3 regions of the Bacillus sp. FSL K6-0138 genome follow, and region 2 is predicted to be linked to each of the others. Evidence: predicted binding sites of a transcription regulator. Region 2 holds the regulator's gene; each other region holds the start of a gene.

Region 1 (4,284 bases), 1.7 Mb from region 2:
TCCCAACAGCAATATCAGCTGAAAGTAAAGCGCTCTGACGGTTGACTTTTTCGTCACCAAATTCATCTGTACCAGCAAAAAGCCGATGACAACGACGGCAAACACTTCAAAGATCCCTTCCACCCATAAGTGGATGATCCACCAACGCCAAAAATCGGACATCGTGATGCTTGTACCGGGGTTGAACATAAAGGCGGCGCCGTAAAACAGAGGTATGGCGATTGATGAATAAAACAGCAAATGAATCAAACCGCCTTTATCCGTCTCTTTTTTAAGGCCGCGCTTAATGCCCCTGAAGACGATAAACAGCCAAATCAGCATGCCCAGTGCGAGTATGATCTGCCAGAATCGGCCCAGTTCAATATATTCCATTCCTTGATGGCCGAATAAAAACCAATTGTTCCCCAAATAGCCTTTCGCACCGAGCCATTCTCCGACGATCGAGCCGCCGACAAGAAAGATCAGCGCCCAGAACAAAATATCGACGAGTAAACCTTGTCTTTTCGGCTCCCTGCCGCCGACAAGCGGAGCCGCAAAAATTCCCATGCCAAGCCATGAGGTCGCAATCCAAAAGATTGCAAGCTGCAAGTGGTACCCTTTGGCGATGCTAAATGGAAGCAGATTTCTGATCCAATCGATGCCAAAGAAGCTGTCAGGCTCGATATAATAGTGGGCAAGCAATGCCCCCAGCATGGCCTGAACAAAGAACAGCAGGGAAACAACGGCAAAATACTTCCCTGTTTTGACTTGCGATAAAGTGAGCGGCTGCTTCTCCAAATCAAAGGCCGGGAATTTCCCTTCTTGATAAGCCTCCTTCATTCCAAGCTTGTAGCGGTAAAACACAAATAAGATGATGCCGACAAATAAAATAAGAATCGTAACGCTGGCGCCGCTCCACCACACCGCGGCAAATGACATCGTATTGCCGGCTTCTTCATCATACGGCCAGTTGTTTGTATAGGTGATGTCATCCCCGGGCCTCAATGTGCTGGACAGCCAGGCCGTCCAAAAGATAAAATCAGAAACCTGTTTGATCTGATCCCCGCCCGAAATCCAAGCTCTGTTGCGGTCAGGCATATGGCTTTCCTTGATCAAACCAGACTCAAGCCCCCAGCCATCGCCTTTTGTAAATACTTTGCGGTAATGAGTGCGCACTTTTTCGAGTCCGTAGACTTGGGCCTGAGTCAGCTGTAATGTGTCGGAATCTTTGTTATAGCGGTTTTTTCTCATTTTACTGATCACTTTACTGCGGATCACAGACTGCTTTTCATCGGAAAGCTTTTCAAAGCGTTTTCCATATTGCTCCTGCGCTTTAAAGTCCTGCATCCCTTTTGTATAAATGTTCAGGGCTTCTGCCGTATAATCGGGCCCCATGTAAGATCCGTGGCCCAAAATGGTCCCGTAATCCATGAGCGCATATTTTTGAAAGACGGCCTGTCCACCCTTGATCGACGATTTTGTCATCAGCACCTCGCCGTTTGGAGCGGACACTTCAAGCGGTCTTGGCGCAAGCCCCTTGAAGATCCAATATCCTCCCAATAACAACACCGAAAAACTTGCAATCAGCGTAAAAACGAGAACCGATTTCAAAAATCCGTTTTTTGCCGGCTTCTTGTTTGGCACCGTCTCCCTTTGAACTTCCATCTGATTCACTCCTTTCTTATTTGCATGTCCTAAGATACTGGATATGCATCACACCGGTTGTGAACCAGATCACTTAAATGATGGCAGATTTGTGAATTAAAAAAACAGGCTTTCCATTGAAAAAGGAGAGCCTGTTTTTTATTTATTCACAGCCGTTCAGCCATTCCTGATCATGTATCATAATGCCGCTTCTGTCGGAGGAAAGCAGTTTTTTCTTTTTCATTTCATTAAGGGTCCTGTTAATTGTTTCCCTTGATGTTCCGACCATATTCGCAAAGTCCTGATTGGTAATCGGCAGATTAATATAAATGCCTTCTCCTTTTTTGACCCCGTGTTCATCTCCCAGCTTCTTTAAAGCGTGAGTCAGGCGGTGCTGGACGTCTTTTGAAATAAATCCTTGAATGCGTTCCTGCAGATCAAGGATTTTTTTTCCCATGATTTGCATGACTTTCATTGTCATCTCCGGGTATTTCATGAGCAGTTCATTAAAATCGTCAATGCGGATGACGATCAATTCGGTTTCTTGGACTGCTTCAGCCGTTGCCGGATATGGGGAGCGGTCAAAAAAACCGACGTGCGGAAACATATCTCCGCTTTGTAAAAGCGAAATCACTTGTTCATTGCCTTCTTCATCAATCTTATAGGTTTTCACAAGTCCTGATTTGACGAAAAAAACGGCTTCCCGCTCTTCCCCTTCCATAAACACAAACACTCGCGGCTGATATTTCCGCTTTATCGCAATCTGTTCGATTTGGCTGAATTCTTCGCCATTCAAACCGCTGAAAATCAGAAACTGTTTCAGAAACTCCATTTAAACCTTCAATCCCTTCAGGCATTTTGCCAGGTCTTCCTTTAAATGCGCCTTTCAAGCGCAAAAAGCTCCTCTTCCATCGCTGCCGCTTTTTCTTCAACAACCCTGCGGCTGTCTTTAAGCGCCTGATTATAAAAGTAGGGGCCCAGCTTTTCCTTTATGAATTCAAACGTCTGAATCGCCGCAATATCGCCGATTTCCTCCCCTCTTTCTTCATAATAAAAACGCTTGATCTCACTCATGACTGCTTGTTTTTCTTCTTGTGTCAGCTGTAAAAGCATAAATCGCACTCCTTTTATTTTCATGATAAACGAAAATGTTAAATCAATGAACGAATATTTTTTGTAGAACCAATTCATTCTTTTGCCCCCGCCTCTTAAACATCAATCAATCCGATTGCCGTGTGATGTTGTTCACAATGTTTGTTGAAGACTTTTTGTAAGATAAACATGCTAATGAAATATTACATTTTTCCCTTTTGAAAGGAGCAAAGCCGTCATGGTAAATCGTCAAAAATTGCAGTTGCCGCTGCAGTCATTTAGTTTGGTGGCAGGATTTATGGCTTGGGTGTTGATTTCATCTTTAATGCCTCATATTAAAAAGGATATTCCCCTGACTGAAGGCGAGATTTCCCTGGTTACCGCTATCCCGGTCATACTTGGGTCGCTGCTTCGGATACCGCTTGGGTACTATACAAACAAATTTGGGGCGCGATTAACGTTCATGATCAGTTTTTTGCTGCTCCTGTTCCCGATTTTTTGGATCAGTGCAGCTGATTCATTGTCCGATTTAGTCATCGGCGGATTTTTCCTGGGGATCAGCGGAGCGGTCTTCTCGATCGGAGTAACATCTTTGCCAAAGTATTATCCGAAAGAAAAACACGGTTTTATCAATGGGATTTATGGAGCCGGAAACATTGGAACGGCAATTACCACGTTTGCCGCTCCCGTTATCGCCAAAACCGCGGGGTGGCCGAATACGGTTCGAATGTATCTGATCCTGGTCGCTGCATTTGCTTTGCTGAACTTTTTATTTGGAGACAAGAAAGAACCGAGGGTTACAGTTTCGGTAAAAGAGCAAATGAAAGCCGTCTATCAAAATCAAAAACTATGGTTTTTAAGTCTGTTTTACTTTATCACATTCGGTTCTTTTGTGGCGTTCACAGTCTACCTTCCGAACTTTCTTGTGAACCACTTCGGACTTGATCCGGTTGATTCAGGCCTCAGAACCGCCGGCTTTATCGCCGTCGCGACTTTTCTCAGACCTGTCGGGGGATGGCTTGGAGATAAGTTCAACCCGCTGAAGCTCTTAATGTATGTTTTCGCAGGCTGTACGCTGTCCGGAATTTTACTGGCCTTCTCGCCGAATCTAGGACTCTACGGATTCGGGGTACTGACAGTCGCCGTATGCGCCGGAATCGGAAACGGAGTCGTCTTCAAATTAGTGCCGCTTTATTTTTCGAAACAAGCCGGAATCGTCAATGGCATCGTTTCGGCAATGGGCGGTTTAGGCGGATTCTTCCCGCCGCTCATCCTGTCAAGCGTCTTTCAGGCGACAGGCCATTATGCGATCGGATTCATGGCTTTGTCTGAAGCGGCCCTTGCCAGCTTTGTCATCGTGGCATGGATGTATTTTCAGGAATCGGGGAAAACATCGTCAAGGACAGACACACGCGATGTCCAATAAGCGCACTTCATACGAAAGACCTGAGACTATTGCTCTCAGGTTCTTTTTCTGTGACAATCGGATTATGTTCACAAGATTGTTATTACTTTCGAGACCCTTCAGGCTTATTTAACGGTACAATAAAACTGTTTTCATATGATTTT
Region 2 (4,284 bases):
GAAAACAACGCTTCGAAACAGGCCGAAAGCATCGATTGGGGCATCGGTAGCCTGGGCGGTCGGCGGCGTTTTTCTCGCGATTTTTGCTCAGTCAATTGCTGCCATGATTGAAATGACGCTATTCGGGGCCAATCCCGAGTCGGAAAATACGCAAATGATCATGAAATTGATTCAGGCATTGCCGCTCATGGTCATCGTCTCTTCTGTGTTCGGCCCCATTCTGGAAGAAATCATTTTCAGAAAGATCATTTTCGGAGCTATATATGAAAAAACGAATTTCTTTATCGCTGCTCTGTTCAGCTCCGTCCTTTTCTCGGTTGTCCACATAGATTTCTCACACTTTTTAATCTATGCGGCAATGGGCTTCACATTCGCTTTTTTGTACGTCAGGACAAACCGGATTATCGTGCCGATCTTTGCCCACGTCGCCATGAATACGTTTGTCGTGATCATGCAGACGTTTCAGGGCCAGATTCAGGACTATTTGGAACGGGTTGAAAAAGTGCAGCTGATTATCGGAGGATTTTTATGATGAGAAGCCCGGTGTTTTGGGGCGTGATGTATTTTTTGACGGGCGTGCTGTTTACGTATCTGGCAGCGACCTCTCCGGGGAATATGTGGTCGTTCTACACCATTCTCCTGATGCTGTTCGCCGCCTATAACATCAGCATTTCCTTCAAAATGTTCGCCCTTTCAAAGCGGAAAAAATAAAGAAAAAGAGCCATTCTCTCAAAAAGAGATGGCCCTTTATTTTAAAAATGCCTGATTGGCTTCCTGAATGACGGCTTTCTGCGCTTTCCTGTAGGAAATTCTCGAAATGATGATGCTGATTTCATACAGGATCAAAAGAGGCGCTGCCACCATAAAATCGGACAACATATCAGGAGGCGTGATGAACGCCGCGATGACGAACAAAAAGAAGTATGCATACTTCCTGATCTTAGCCAACATCATGGGCGTCACCAAACCGAGCCTTGTAATGAACATAATGATCACAGGCATCTGAAACAATAAGCCGAAAGGAAGCGTCAGCTGTATTAAAAACTGAAAATACTCATAAATCCCGATGACTTGATTCACCTTAAGATCATCGGAAAGATTCGTCATAAATTCAACGACAAACGGAAATAAAATAAAATAAGAAAAAGCAATGCCGCCTAAAAAAAGTATGATCGATACAGGAATATAGCTTAGCGTCACTTTGCGTTCTTTTTCATACAGCCCCGGGCTGATAAAAGCCCACAGCTGGTACAAGACAAGCGGCGAGGTCATCACAGCGCCGATAATGACAGCGAACTGCATGTATACCAAGAGCGGATCGGTCAGTTTAAACGCGTTCAGCGTCAGCAGTTTCGCTTCATCGGTCTGCTGCAAATAAAGAATGATCGGCTTAGCCAAAAAGAAGCCCGCCATGACAAAAACGGCAAAAAAGAAGGCAATGAACACGAGCCGTCTTCGCAGTTCAATAATATGTTCCAGAAGCGACATTTCTCTTCCCTTCATCAATGTCATCCCATCCTACTGATCTTCTTTCTTTTTTTCGCTTTCGTCGTCTGCCAGACCTCTTGTTGCGTTTTTAAACTCCCTTAGCGTCTTGCCTGCTGCCTTTCCCAGTTCAGGAAGTTTTTGCGGACCGAAAATCAGAATCGCCAAGATAACGATTAAAATAAAGCTTCCAGGACCGATTGTCGGCATGTAAAAGCCTCCCCCTTTCCGTCATTTTTCTTCTGTCATTGAATAATGCTTCAGAAAATATACCAATGACTGAAGTTCAACCGCTAAATCTATATGATGAATTCGAATGTGTTCCGGCACATTCAAACGGGCCGGCGTAAAATTGAGAATGCCTTTAATACCGAGCGCAACAAGCCTGTCCGTAATAGGTTGGGCGGCCTGGGCCGGGACCGTCAAAATCGCGACGGGAATATCGTTTGTCAAATGCTTTTCAAGGTCATTTAAATCGTAAACGGGAACGCCTCCGACTTCTTTTCCGATTTTGCTTTCATTGATATCGAAAGCCATTGAGATTTTCGTATTGTTGTTTTTAATGAAGTTGTAATGGAGAAAGGCTGTCCCTAAATTTCCTACGCCGATAAGCGTTACGTTTGTCATTTCATCCTGGTCGAGCGTCTTTCTGAAAAAGGACAGCAAATAATTCACATTATAGCCGTAGCCTTTTTTGCCGAGTGCACCGAAATATGAAAAGTCCCTCCGAATCGTGGCAGAATCGACTTTTACGGCATCGCTCAATTCAGCGGATGAAACACGCTGCTTTCCGGATGCATGAAGGTTTTTTAAAAAACGATAGTATAGCGGCAGCCGCTTAGCTGTCGCTTGCGGAATTTTTGAATGATCCAAGTTCATAAACGATCCTCCATGTTTACATCAGCTTTTTCCCTTTTATAGTCACCGCTTTTCCCGCCTGTTTTTTCAGCGAGATAGGTCGGTCCTATCACCATTCCCTTATCCGCAGCCTTGCACATGTCATAGACGGTCAGCGCACATACGGAAACTGACGTTAACGCTTCCATTTCCACACCTGTGCTCCCTTTTGTCTTGACGGTTGACTGAATATGCAGGATGCTGTTCTGGTCTTTTTCTTCCCATCGAAAGGCGATGTCGACTCCCTTCAGAGCGATCGGATGGCACATCGGGATGATGTCGGACGTTTGTTTTGCCGCCATGATTCCTGCCACCTGAGCCACAGCCAGCACATCGCCTTTCCCCATCTCCTGGTTTTTGATTTTTTCATGCACGTCTCTTTTCATAGACACGCTTGAGAAAGCTACAGCAGTTCGCACTGAAGCTTCCTTTTCGCTTATATCAACCATCTTGGCTCTGCCTTGTTCGTTAAAATGCGTAAATTGGTTCATCATTATAAAACTCTCCTTACTAAAGATCATACACTATTTTTTTCAATCTGTCTTTTCCTTTTGGTTAAAATCTTCCAGACTCCGCTTAATTGTTTGCTGACTGCTATCTGATAGGCTACACTAAAAATAGCAAACAAGAGGTGAAATAAATCATGATGATTTTACAAGTCAATCAGCTCTCAAAATCGTTTGGAGCCGATTCCATTTTAACGAATATAAAGCTGGAAGTCAGATCCCGGGACCGGATTGCGATCGTCGGGCGCAACGGAGCCGGAAAATCGACTTTTTTGAAAATTATCGCCGGCAGGCTTTCTTATGAAAAAGGGGACATCATCAAGCCGAAGGATTTAACAATCGGCTACCTTGATCAGCATTCGGGACTCGATTCAAAGCTTTCAATAAAAGAAGAATTGCTGACTGTATTCGATCATCTGAAAGCGATGGAAAAAGAGATGCGCTCAGTCGAAGAGCAGATGGCGCATGCTGCACCCGACAAGCTTGAATCGTTAATGAAAACGTACGACAGACTGCAGCAGGAATTTAAAGATAAGGGCGGCTACCAATATGAAGCCGACGTCAGATCCGTGATCCATGGTCTCGGATTTGCCGGATACGGCGACACCGCGCGCGTCCAGGATTTAAGCGGAGGACAAAAAACGAGGCTCGCTCTCGGAAAAATGCTACTGGCCAAACCTGACCTGCTCATTCTCGATGAACCGACGAACCACCTTGACATCGATACGCTTACCTGGCTTGAGCAATATTTGCAAAACTACAGCGGAGCGATACTCATCGTCTCCCATGACAGGTACTTTCTTGATAAGGTTGTCACCCAGGTGTACGAAATATCCCGCTCCAGGAGCAAAAAATACATCGGAAACTACAGCGATTATCTGAAATTAAAAGCTGAACAGCTTGAAAAAGAAATGAAACTGTATGAAAAGCAGCAGGATGAAATCGCCAAACTCCAGGACTTCGTCGACCGAAACCTGGCGAGGGCTTCAACGACAAAACGCGCACAAAGCAGGCGCAAACAGCTTGAACGGATGGACGTCATGGATAAACCGCTCGGCGACGAAAAATCGGCCTCCTTCCGTTTTGACATTGCCCGGCAAAGCGGAAACGACGTCCTGCGCGTTCAGGATTTGACGGTCAGCTACCAAGATCAGCCTCCGCTCCTCCGCTCGCTCTATTTTCAAATTTCGCGCGGTGAAAGCGTGGCCCTTGTCGGCCCTAACGGAGTAGGCAAATCAACCCTTTTAAAAACGCTGATTCAAAAGCTTAAACCCCTTACAGGCACGATATCAACCGGTTCACACGTCTCGATCGGCTATTACGACCAGGAGCAGGCTGAACTCCATTCGTCCAAGCGCGTGCTTGACGAGCTTTGGGACGACTACCCCGAGATGAA
Region 3 (4,284 bases), 1.0 Mb from region 2:
TGCGGAAATTCAACCCATAGCTGCGGGTTTTTAATGATCGCAAGAAAATCGGTCATCTCGGCCCGTCCGTTTTTAATCGCAAAACCGACCGGTTCCTGCATAAATGAGTTGGCAGCCAAAATCCAAAAAGCGGACAGCATCGTGCCGATCGACACCAGCCAGATGGAAAGCAAATGAACCTTTTTCGGAAGACGGTCCCAGCCGAATATCCATAAGCCGATGAAGGTTGACTCCATAAAGAAGGCCAAAAGCGCCTCAACAGCAAGCGGGGCGCCGAAAACGTCGCCGACAAATCGGGAATACTCCGACCAGTTCATGCCAAACTGAAACTCCTGCAAAATTCCCGTGACGACACCGACTGCAAAGTTAATTAAGAATAAGTGCCCCCAAAACTTCGCCATCGTCCGGTAAATGTCTTTTTTCTTTACAACGTAAAGGGTTTCCATCAAGGCAACCATAAAGACGAGTCCGATCGACATCGGAACAAAAATAAAGTGAAAGATCGTCGTTGAAGCGAATTGAAACCGGGCTAAGATTAATTCGTTCATTCCCTGCTTCCTCCATTTCCATTGATATGCTCCATCAGATTGTTCAAAACTTCACAATATTGCTGTGAAAGGTGACGCAAACGGTTTACCAAAAAGGCGTTTCTTTTCAAATTAATACAATAGACTTATAAATCAATCTCGAGATTACTTATATAAGTAATTTACACCGTTTGTTTATAGAAAAAAAGATCTAATTACCTAAAAAATGGGTCGATTTGTGACCAAATCTTGACTAAAAATCAAACATTTTTTGACGACAAATAGGTTTTATTTACCATAAAACTTTAAAAGGCCCAGCCGATCAATAAAAAAACACCCCTGAAAGGGTGTCCCGAATCTGTCACAATATCGGTATTTTTTAGCCCATATACCGTTTTACAATTCTTTCAGCATGAGGCAAGTAGCTTTCTCCGAAAGAATTCAAATGCATGTATACATAAAACAGCTGGTATAAAGGCCAAATGTCGCGGTCAAGCGGTTCTTTCGACGCCGCTTCATAGGCGCTGTAAAACCTCTCGGTGAAACCCCCGAACAGAGCGGTCATCGCCAAATCCATCCGGAAGTCCCCGTATAAAACGGCCGGATCAATGAGATATGGAGAGCCGTCCTCCCCCGTCATCCAGTTGCCTCCCCATAGATCTCCGTGAAGCACGGATGCGCAGGGCTTTCCGGGGAGCCAGCGGGGAAGCGTTTCCGCAAGCCTGACATGCTTCTCCGCCTGCCTTTCATTCAAAAATCCTTTCTCAAGCGCGAGCCCGATTTGCGGAAGCAGCCTTTTTTCCCGGTAATAGGCCGGCCAGCTGTCATATTCGCCGTTCTCCTGCTGAAAGGTGCCGATGTAATTGTCATGCCCCAATCCGTAAAACGGCTTCTCCGTCCGGTGCATGGCGGCGAGCTGTTCGCCAAGCTTTTCCTCCGCCCCTGGAGACCGGGTATCTCTAATATAAGAAAGAACGAGGAATCGCTCCGGATCGCTTATGCCGTTATATCCAATCACGTCAGGAACGTTTACGGCGCCGGTTTTTTTCAGTTCTGCAAGTCCCATGGCTTCCTTTTCGAAAAAGTCGGCCGGCACTCCATCGTTTATTTTGACGAAAAGCCTGGTTTTGTCCGTCTCCACGAGAAAAGACCGGTTGATATCGCCCCCGCCTGCTTCTGTTATCCTCTGAACAGCATGATCACGGGCGGATGCCCGGACCGCTTTATCAATGATTTTCTTTACATCCATTTCCTTCACCCCCGCCACTTTATACAAAAGAATAAATGGAAGCGTTCGATCGGCTGTCTTTACTTTCTCATACTTATGGACGATTTTACCCGATTATTTGTTCACATAAAATCCACAGATATTGTGAAATGTTTCACAATATCCTGCTATACTTATGTTCGTAATCTAAGATCCTTACTTCATGGTGGTGGTACAACATGGAAACTAAATCGCTCATGTTAGTGGAAGAGCTCGCATTGAAAAAATGCAGCATCTTTAAAGAGAGCCCGCTTCGCTATTTTTTGCGATCCATGCTGGCAAGCATGTTCATCGGGTTTGGCGTGATCGTCGCATTTAAAACGGGGAATTTCTTTTATCTTGAACAGTCTCCGTTCACATATCCAATTGCCGCGGTTACGTTTGGGGGAGCCATTATTCTGATTGTCTACGGCGGGGGAGATTTATTTACGGGAAACACGTTTTATTATACATTTGCGGCGCTTCGCAAAAAAATGCGCTGGTTTGATGCCATCGGGATGTGGCTGTTCAGTTATGCGGGAAATTTCATGGGCGCCATCTTATTCGCAGGCCTCATTTTCTCAACGGGATTGTTCAAGGATTCGTCCGTCAACAGCTTTTTGCTGAGCGCGGCCGAACATAAGATGAATTCGCCGATGACAGAACTGTTTTTCAGGGCGATTCTTTGCAACTGGCTTGTCTGTCTTGCCTTTTTTATTCCGATGTCCCAAAAAGGAGACGGTGCAAAAATGTTCTCCATGATGCTGTTTGTGTTTTGTTTCTTTATTTCCGGATATGAGCACAGCATTGCCAACATGGCCACCTTCGCCGTCGCTTTGGTGACTGACCATCCGGACACCATTTCGTTATATGGGGCGGTTCGCAATTTAATCCCCGTTACATTGGGGAACATCGTCGGCGGAGCTTTTATGATGGGCTTCATGTACCACTTCGCGAACAGGCCGCAAACAGAAGACATGATCAAGTAGGAGCGGCAGTTTCCATTTGCAAAAAGCGGTATGAAAAGATGGGGAGACTCATAAAATCTTACTACTTTTTAAAATGGAGGGTTCGACCATGCAAAGTTTTCATACGCTTTGCCGGCAATTTGGGCAAATATTGAATGGAGAGGCAAGGGTGGAGCACGGTGTTTGTTCTGTCAGTATAAAACGGAATATGAACGTCTCTGTTCAGGGAAGGCTGAGCCGGGGAATTGCGATGAAAGAAGTGATGTTCGAGTCGCTGGATCAACACGGAATCGCCTTGAATATGGCGGAAATCGCCATTTTGCCTGAAGAAATCCCTCTTTTTACAAAAAGGCTTGCCGATCAGGGACTCATCATCAGCGCTTTGCATAACCATTGGATCTTTACGAAGCCGAATCTCTTGTACATTCATTTCCAATCCGTCGAACCGCCCTTAATTTTTGCAAGAAAAACGGCAGCCGCCTTATCTGTCTTACGATAAAGCAGCTGCCGTCCGTATTATCTCCCGCTCGAAAGCGTTGCTCTTTCCACGGCTTCGGCGACAATCTCATGAACGTCGGGGTTCAGCGGATCGGGTACTAAATCGCCTTGTTTTGTACAGGAGGCAATGGCCTCGGCTGCGGCCACGAGCATCGGATGTGTGATCGATTCTGCTCTTGCATTCAACGCGCCTCTGAAAATGCCCGGGAATCCGAGAACATTATTGACAGACCGCCCGTCTGCAGCGTAAGCCGCTCCCGCCTTGAGCGCTTCTTCCGGCTCAATCTCAGGCTTCGGATTGGACAGAGCCAGAATCACCTGGCCTTCGCGAACCCATTTTTTATCGATCAGCCCCGGAACGCCCGTCGTCGCGATAACGATGTCGCAGCTTTCCATCAGCTCTTCAATGCTTTCAGCTGCGTGTCCTCCGTAATTCTCCAAGCGGGCCATTGCTTCCATCGATTTATCTGTTCCGACGACCCGTTTCACTCCGTATGCCATAAACATCCGGCAGATGGCAACGCCCGCGGCGCCGAGGCCGATTTGGCCGACGTGCGCCTGCTTCAGGTCGACTCCCGCGCTTTTAGCTGCCGAAATCGCCGCCGCAAGCGTAACAACGGCAGTACCGTGCTGATCATCATGCATCACAGGGATGTCCAGTTCCTGCTTCAGGCGCTCCTCGACTTCAAAACAATGCGGAGAACCGATATCTTCGAGCAAGATCCCGTTGAATCCCGGCGCGATGTTTTTCACCGTCTGGACGATCTCATCAGGATTTTTCGTATCAAGCAATATCGGGATGCCGCTGATTCCGGCGAGCTGGTCAAAAAGAGCGGCTTTTCCTTCCATGACCGGCATTCCGGCGACAGGGCCGATGTCCCCTAGGCCGAGAATGGCGGTTCCGTCCGTCACGATGGCCACCGAATTGCCGATTCCAGTGTAAATCTTTGCTTTTTGCGGTTCTTCTTTAATAATTTCGCACACATTGGCGACCCCTGGCGTATACACCCGTCTCAAGTCTGCGAGCGACCTGATCGGCATTTTG

The links. Region 2 encodes Rex, which represses fermentation and respiration genes when NADH is low (regulators of the CRP and FNR family bind a similar motif). Its sites were predicted from a motif close to TTGTGAAATATTTCACAA; they were not measured.
Region 1: a site for Rex is predicted at 1,702-1,719, ahead of MHB78_RS12805 (nitric-oxide reductase large subunit). Genes of this name have one in related genera too.
Region 3: a site for Rex is predicted at 1,898-1,915, ahead of MHB78_RS23075 (formate/nitrite transporter family protein). Genes of this name have one in related genera too.

What each region holds. Positions count from the first base shown of each region.
Region 1 covers NZ_CP150286.1:2,429,968-2,434,251, forward strand. Annotated here, with positions in the region: gene MHB78_RS12805 (nitric-oxide reductase large subunit) at 1-1,644, opposite strand, end outside; gene MHB78_RS12810 (Crp/Fnr family transcriptional regulator) at 1,787-2,455, opposite strand; gene MHB78_RS12815 (DUF2164 domain-containing protein) at 2,497-2,814, opposite strand; gene MHB78_RS12820 (nitrate/nitrite transporter) at 2,954-4,141, shown strand.
Region 2 covers NZ_CP150286.1:758,150-762,433, reverse strand. Annotated here, with positions in the region: gene MHB78_RS04160 (CPBP family intramembrane glutamic endopeptidase) at 1-532, shown strand, start outside; gene MHB78_RS04155 (YdiK family protein) at 532-711, shown strand; gene tatC (twin-arginine translocase subunit TatC) at 748-1,512, opposite strand; gene MHB78_RS04145 (twin-arginine translocase TatA/TatE family subunit) at 1,519-1,695, opposite strand; gene MHB78_RS04140 (redox-sensing transcriptional repressor Rex) at 1,717-2,364, opposite strand; gene moaC (cyclic pyranopterin monophosphate synthase MoaC) at 2,361-2,873, opposite strand; gene MHB78_RS04130 (ABC-F family ATP-binding cassette domain-containing protein) at 3,026-4,284, shown strand, end outside.
Region 3 covers NZ_CP150286.1:4,401,156-4,405,439, forward strand. Annotated here, with positions in the region: gene MHB78_RS23065 (cytochrome ubiquinol oxidase subunit I) at 1-548, opposite strand, end outside; gene MHB78_RS23070 (fructosamine kinase family protein) at 907-1,776, opposite strand; gene MHB78_RS23075 (formate/nitrite transporter family protein) at 1,974-2,762, shown strand; gene MHB78_RS23080 (DUF1259 domain-containing protein) at 2,851-3,240, shown strand; gene MHB78_RS23085 (malic enzyme-like NAD(P)-binding protein) at 3,258-4,284, opposite strand, start outside.